Regions from separate parts of the Peribacillus sp. R9-11 genome, predicted to be linked through region 1. Evidence: predicted binding sites of a transcription regulator. Region 1 holds the regulator's gene; the other holds the start of a gene.
What was found. Region 1 encodes CtsR, which represses protease genes until heat stress. Its sites were predicted from a motif close to ATGGTCAATAAAGGTCAAACA; they were not measured.

Region 1 (3,404 bases):
CGAAAGTCGGGCTTAGTGATCCGGTGGTTCCGCATGGAAGGGCCATCGCTCAACGGATAAAAGCTACCCCGGGGATAACAGGCTTATCTCCCCCAAGAGTCCACATCGACGGGGAGGTTTGGCACCTCGATGTCGGCTCATCGCATCCTGGGGCTGTAGTCGGTCCCAAGGGTTGGGCTGTTCGCCCATTAAAGCGGTACGCGAGCTGGGTTCAGAACGTCGTGAGACAGTTCGGTCCCTATCCGTCGCGGGCGCAGGAAATTTGAGAGGAGCTGTCCTTAGTACGAGAGGACCGGGATGGACGCACCGCTGGTGTACCAGTTGTCTTGCCAAAGGCATAGCTGGGTAGCTACGTGCGGACGGGATAAGTGCTGAAAGCATCTAAGCATGAAGCCCCCCTCGAGATGAGATTTCCCATAGCGCAAGCTAGTAAGATCCCTGAAAGATGATCAGGTTGATAGGTCAGAGGTGGAAGCGTGGCGACATGTGGAGCTGACTGATACTAATAGATCGAGGACTTAACCACGCTTTAAAAAATGAAATACCTTCTTATTATCTAGTTTTGAAGGAACAACGTTCCTTTATTGTTTGGTGGCGATAGCGAAGAGGTCACACCCGTTCCCATTCCGAACACGGCAGTTAAGCTCTTCAGCGCCGATGGTAGTTGGGGGTTTCCCCCTGTGAGAGTAGGACGCCGCCAAGCCATTCAAAAAGATCAGCCATCCTTGGCTGGTCTTTTTTCTTTTACAAATAGATAGCGATTTAAAGATCAGCAAAGATGTTGGTCTTCTTTGTATTTGACCAGGTGTTTGGATTCGGCAGGAGAATTAATACACGTAATAGAATATTCTATTATAAAATAGGTTTTGTGTTTAACTGTTTAGGGTATTTAAGTAAGATATTTAAATTTTAGTGTGCATTAGGGTATGTAAGTACATATAATTTGGAGAAAATGGATAATACATTTAAATGAGTGCATTTAAGTTGCAAAATGCATTTTTCCTTGTATAATAATAGTCAAATATAGTCAAAGTCAGATTGGAGGAGGCTGAGTGAGAAACATATCTGATATTATCGAAACTTATTTGAAACAAGTACTAGAAATAAGTCAGAAAGATATCTTAGAAATTAAAAGAAGTGAAATAGCAGATAAATTTCAGTGTGTTCCTTCTCAAATCAATTACGTAATTAATACCAGGTTTACAATCGAAAGAGGTTATGTTGTAGAGAGTAAGCGTGGAGGCGGCGGTTATATACGGATCATGAAAGTGAAATCGCAGGATTACGTGCATCTTATTAACCAATTATTATCCCTTATTGGTTCTAGGGTAACTCAATCGATGGCTGAAGGTGTTATTTCTCGGCTTATGAGTGAAGAAGTTATAAATGAAAGAGAAGCCAAGATTATGATGAGCGTCATTGATAGATCGGTGATTTATATAGATTTACCCGACCGAGATGAGCTTAGGGCAAGGATTTTAACTGCGATGCTTACAACTTTAAAATATAAATAAAACTGGCAGAGGTGATGAACATGATTTGCCAAGAATGTCATCAAAGGCCTGCTACCCTGCACTTCACCAAGATCATTAATGGAAAAAAAACCGAGGTTATGATTTGTGAGAAATGTGCTCAGGAAAAAGGTGAAATGGCTATGGTTGCAGGAGGACATGGTTTTTCAATAAATAATTTATTAGCAGGATTGTTGAATATGGAGTCGAATATTCAACAGACGAAGGCAAATGCATTTCCTAAGACAGAAGAGAAGCGCTGCCCTCATTGTCACCGATCCTATAAAGAGTTTGTTCACCTTGGTAAATTTGGATGTGCTGAATGTTATAAAACTTTCAATGATCAATTAAATCCGATTTTAAAGAGGGTTCATAGCGGCAACATTGCACATATAGGTAAAATTCCAAAAAGGATTGGTGGCACCATTTATCTTCGAAAACAAATTTCAGATTTGAAAGAGGTTTTAAAGGTTCACATCAATCAAGAGGAATTTGAGAAAGCAGCAGAAGTAAGAGATAAGGTTCGTTCCCTTGAAAAAAGGTATGAAGCACAAGAGGGAGGCGACGAATTATGAGTTTAGAAAAGTTTGTAGAAAACGCCTTGAGTTCCTGGATGAGTGCCGAAGGGCCTGAAATTGATATTGTATTAAGTTCTAGAATTCGGTTGGCCAGGAATTTCAAAGATTTCACCTTTCCTACCTCCTTTTCTAACGAAGAAGCTAAAGAAATCATTGAATTAGTAAAAAAAAGAATTGAAGAGGAAGTTACCCCAGAGATTGGCAAACTTGAACTTCTAGAGATTGACCAAATCCAACCACTAGAAAAGCGTGTTCTCGTTGAAAAGCATTTAATCAGTCCTCATTTAGTTGATGAATCAGCAAAAGGTGCTTGTCTTCTCTCAGAAAATGAAGAAATAAGTATCATGATCAATGAAGAGGATCATCTCCGTATTCAGTGTTTAATGTCTGGGCTGCAGCTAAAAGAAACGTTAAAGCTCGCAAATGTTCTTGACGATTGGATTGAAGAATCCATAGACTATGCATATGATGAAGAAAGAGGATACTTAACTAGTTGTCCAACTAATGTGGGAACAGGATTAAGGGCTTCGGTCATGATGCATCTGCCGGGCCTAGTCCTTACACAGCAGATGAATCAAATTATACCGGCTATCAATCAATTAGGGTTGGTAGTTCGAGGGATTTATGGAGAGGGCAGTCAAGCGTTAGGGAATATCTTTCAAATCTCTAATCAAATTACGCTCGGAAAGTCTGAAAGAGACATAGTTGAAGATCTAACGAGTGTAGTTCAACAAATCATTGCCCAGGAAAGGTCAGCAAGGGATGCATTAGTGAAGACCTCTCACATACAATTAGAAGATAGAGTTTACCGTTCTTATGGGATTTTGTCTAATGCTCGAGTCATTGAGACTAAGGAAGCAACTACCTGTATCTCCGATGTTAGGTTAGGTATAGATCTTGGGTATATAAAAAATATTTCTAAAAGTATCTTAAATGAGTTGATGATATTAACTCAGTCAGGATTTTTACAAAAATACGCAGGTGGCCCATTAAGATCCCATGAAAGGGATATCCGTAGAGCAGCACTCATTCGAGAACGCTTAAACTTCACGGAAACTTCCTCCTCATAGAGGTTAATTACCTCTGAGTCAGTACCTATATTCATGTAATAAATGTAGTGCAATGAAGCCTCTGCCGTTACTTAGAGTAGCTTTACTCAAAACGAAAATTCTTAAGGAGGAATTCCCTATGATGTTTGGTCGTTTTACTGAAAGAGCCCAGAAAGTATTAGCATTAGCCCAAGAAGAAGCAATCCGCTTAGGACATAATAATATTGGTACAGAACATATTTTGTTAGGTCTGGTTCGAGAAGGCG
Region 2 (3,404 bases), 2.7 Mb from region 1:
GGCGAATCATGGCTTCTTTATCACCAAATAATTCCAAAGCAAGGGTTTTCGCTAATTCAGTTTTCCCAACTCCTGTCGGACCAACGAATAGGAAAGAACCAGTGGGACGGTTTTTGGACTTCAAACCGGCACGACTCCTTCGGACGGCCTTCGCAACTTTCCTGACTGCTTCTTCCTGCCCAATTACTTTTTTCATAAGCTCCTCTTGAAGATGAAGCATTCTTTCCTGCTCATCTTCTTGCAGCTTGCCTACAGGGATTCCAGTTTTTTGTTCGATAATCTTTTGGATATCTTCGACAGTGACGTTTGGTTTAACTGAATTTACTCCAGCTTGCAATGATTTTTCCAGTTTTTCTTCTTCATCCCGAAGTACAGCTGCTTTTTCATAGTCTTCTTCATTTAGGGCCTGCTCTTTTTCCTTATAGATATTTGCAAGACGTTCTTTCATAACCTCTTCCTGTCCATCTTCAATGGTCAAGTTTAATTTAGAACCTGCCTCGTCCATTAAGTCGATTGCTTTGTCAGGTAGAAAACGGTCTTGAATGTAGCGGTTTGAAAGTTCAACAGCTGCTCTAAGCGCTTCCTCGCTATATGTGACCCCATGATACGCTTCATAACTGTCTTTTAAACCTTGCAAAATAACCAATGCTTCATCTGTTGTAGGCTCATTAACCTGAACGGGTTGAAAGCGGCGTTCAAGTGCTCCGTCTTTTTCAATTTTCCGATATTCAGACAAAGTGGTCGCTCCCACCAGCTGAAGTTCACCTCGTGCAAGTGCGGGTTTTAAGATATTCCCAGCATCCATCGATCCTTCGGCTGAACCAGCACCGACAATTTGGTGAATTTCATCAATGAATAAAATGACATTCTTTCTTTCCTGCAATTCACTGATTAATTGCTTCATTCGTTCTTCGAATTGTCCCCGGATTCCAGTGTTTGTAACAAGTGAAGCGATATCAAGCATATACACCAGCTTATTACGCAATTTAACAGGAACTGCACCTTCAACAATGGCTAGGGCAAGTCCTTCAGCAATCGCTGTTTTACCTACGCCAGGTTCACCTATTAATACTGGATTATTTTTATTACGTCTATTTAGAACTTCAATCACTCTTTTTATTTCTTCATTCCTGCCGATAACCGGATCAATTAGGCCTGCTTTAGCAGCATCTGTCAGATTCTGTCCGTACTCTTCTAATAATCCTCTTCCGCCGCTTTGTTGAGCAGGTTCCGGTTGAGGGATTTTACTATTATTAAAGGGATAAAATAAATTGTGGGATCCATTAAATTGGAAGTTCCCTAAATCTTTTCCTCCCATAGCTGCACCAAGTTTATTTCTCTCTTCTTTATAACAAGTGGAGCACAGCATAACATCATGCTCCTGACCATTCATATTTAGATGTACTTGAATATTAGCTTGGTTTACATGGCATTTTTCACAAAGCATGTAGTACTCCTCCTTAAAGTTTGTTTTTATGAATCAAATTTGACCTTCTTTGACTTTCTGATTTTATTATACATTGACCTTCTTTGACTTTCAATAATTTTGACTGGAAATTCTTTTGGATTGTTTTCTCAAATTTTTTCTATTGATAACAGCCATATCGGTAATTCATCTTCAGAAATTGGTTGCAATTTCCTTATAAAGATAATGATAAATATATCGGAGAAAAAGTATATTGTTAATAGTGAAAATAAAAAATTTAAACAACATTATTTTGATTTTGATGTAAAACATCAAGATTTAGCATCCATTGAGATTATCTTGAGTTTTTGCATCAGAACCGATTTTCTTATAATTTTTTCGCCATTAATCATACTTTTGTTCTCATACTGTATTTATGATTAATAACCAATACTCTTCAAATAAGCCAAACTCTGGCTAACATCTGGTAGACTATTATCACAATTTCTAGGATCACGCTCTTGCTCTACAGTAATGTGCCCGTGATAATCGATTACTTTAAGTAACCTATTAATGGATTTATAGTCAATGATGCCTTTTCCGATTGGGCACATAACTCCCTTGCTACATACCTCAAAAAAGCGGATACACTCAGTCATTATTTGTTGATATTTATCTAGATTAATATCTTTAAAATGTATATAATCCAGTCTATTTGCACAGTCCCTAAGCCACTGTACGGGGTCCATCTTTGAATAATAAAGATGTTCTGTGTCAAGGCAAAGTCCTGAAATTTTATGTGGAATATCCTGCATATGTTCCTTTATTTCATCTTCAAATTCGATAGCCACCAGCATGAGGATGGACTACCGATCGTACTCCATATTTTGTCCATGCATGCTCTGCCAATATCCGGATATGAGTCATCATATTGTTCCATCCCTCTGGAGATAAGCGTTTTGCATCATCTGGGTGACCAGCTGTGTAATCCCTTTCATCATGTCCCCAATCAATTAGTACAGGATAAGGTGTTGGAAATTGCTGTCCTTCTTCATGTATCGAAGGAGGAAGTTTGATAATTAGAGAACAAATGTCATCAACTTGGCGCACTAAGTGTTCCAAATTCGAATCTGCTACCAAATTATCAAAATATCTACGTAATTCATTAGAACGACTCCCTTTTTGTTATAATCCTTTAATAGTTAATAATTCCACATCTTTTGAAATGGAAATATTACCGTAATCCTCTGCGAATTCAATAATCTTTTCCATGTCGCTTTTGGTAAATTGGGTCTACACGTTCACTTCTGTTTTGTTTAATTTTCTTCATCTGATATTCTCCTTTTTGTGTTATATAGTATCTATAAATACTGAGTGTAAAAGTCAGTAGAAGTTACACACTTTTTTTAAATAATTTCACTCCGTCATTATATTGAAAAAAATTAAAAAGTAAGGACGCTTAACCATATATGAATAAATTTATTTTTTATAAAGGTTGCTAGCTACAATTTGGTGAATTAGTATTAAAGTATCAGAATATTTAGTATATTAGGAGGGGTTACTATGAAACCAATAACGACTATGGACTTACAATTGTTAGCAGATGTTCTTAGGGAGAATAATTGTACAAGTTTAATTCGTGCGATTGCCGAAAAGGATTTTCAGGTTGCTCAAATGGTTGATGTATTAATAATTGAGGATAAATGGGAGGATGACATTTGACTAAGCTCAGAATCCTTTTAACCATTCCAATTTTGCTATATGGAATTTTCATATTTGTTGTCATTCAAAATGATAAGAATATTCCACTTTATTTGCACCTTCTATTGGCAATCTACTTGATGTTGTTTGTACATTATGAAGAAAAAGACGGAGCTTGAGGAACTACGTATCAAGTACCGCCTGTACGAATATTAGTCATTGGAAAGTAGGAGAAGCCATGGAAAAGCCAAATAGTTTACAAAAAATATATAACGCTAACCGACCGGAGAATAATGAA

Region 2: RE409_RS13585 (ATP-dependent Clp protease ATP-binding subunit) is a predicted target of CtsR. The motif match lies at 1,484-1,504, and genes of this name have one in related genera.

What each region holds. Positions count from the first base shown of each region.
Region 1 is NZ_CP133763.1:102,872-106,275, forward strand. It holds rRNA gene RE409_RS00540 (23S ribosomal RNA) at 1-526, shown strand, start outside; rRNA gene rrf (5S ribosomal RNA) at 588-703, shown strand; gene RE409_RS00550 (CtsR family transcriptional regulator) at 1,053-1,514, shown strand; gene RE409_RS00555 (protein-arginine kinase activator protein McsA) at 1,535-2,086, shown strand; gene RE409_RS00560 (protein-arginine kinase McsB) at 2,083-3,159, shown strand; gene clpC (ATP-dependent protease ATP-binding subunit ClpC) at 3,278-3,404, shown strand, end outside.
Region 2 is NZ_CP133763.1:2,767,215-2,770,618, reverse strand. It holds gene RE409_RS13585 (ATP-dependent Clp protease ATP-binding subunit) at 1-1,447, opposite strand, end outside; gene RE409_RS13580 (sugar phosphate isomerase/epimerase family protein) at 1,846-2,256, opposite strand; gene RE409_RS13575 (hypothetical protein) at 2,240-2,527, opposite strand; gene RE409_RS13570 (hypothetical protein) at 2,969-3,127, shown strand; gene RE409_RS13565 (hypothetical protein) at 3,124-3,285, shown strand; gene RE409_RS13560 (hypothetical protein) at 3,345-3,404, shown strand, end outside.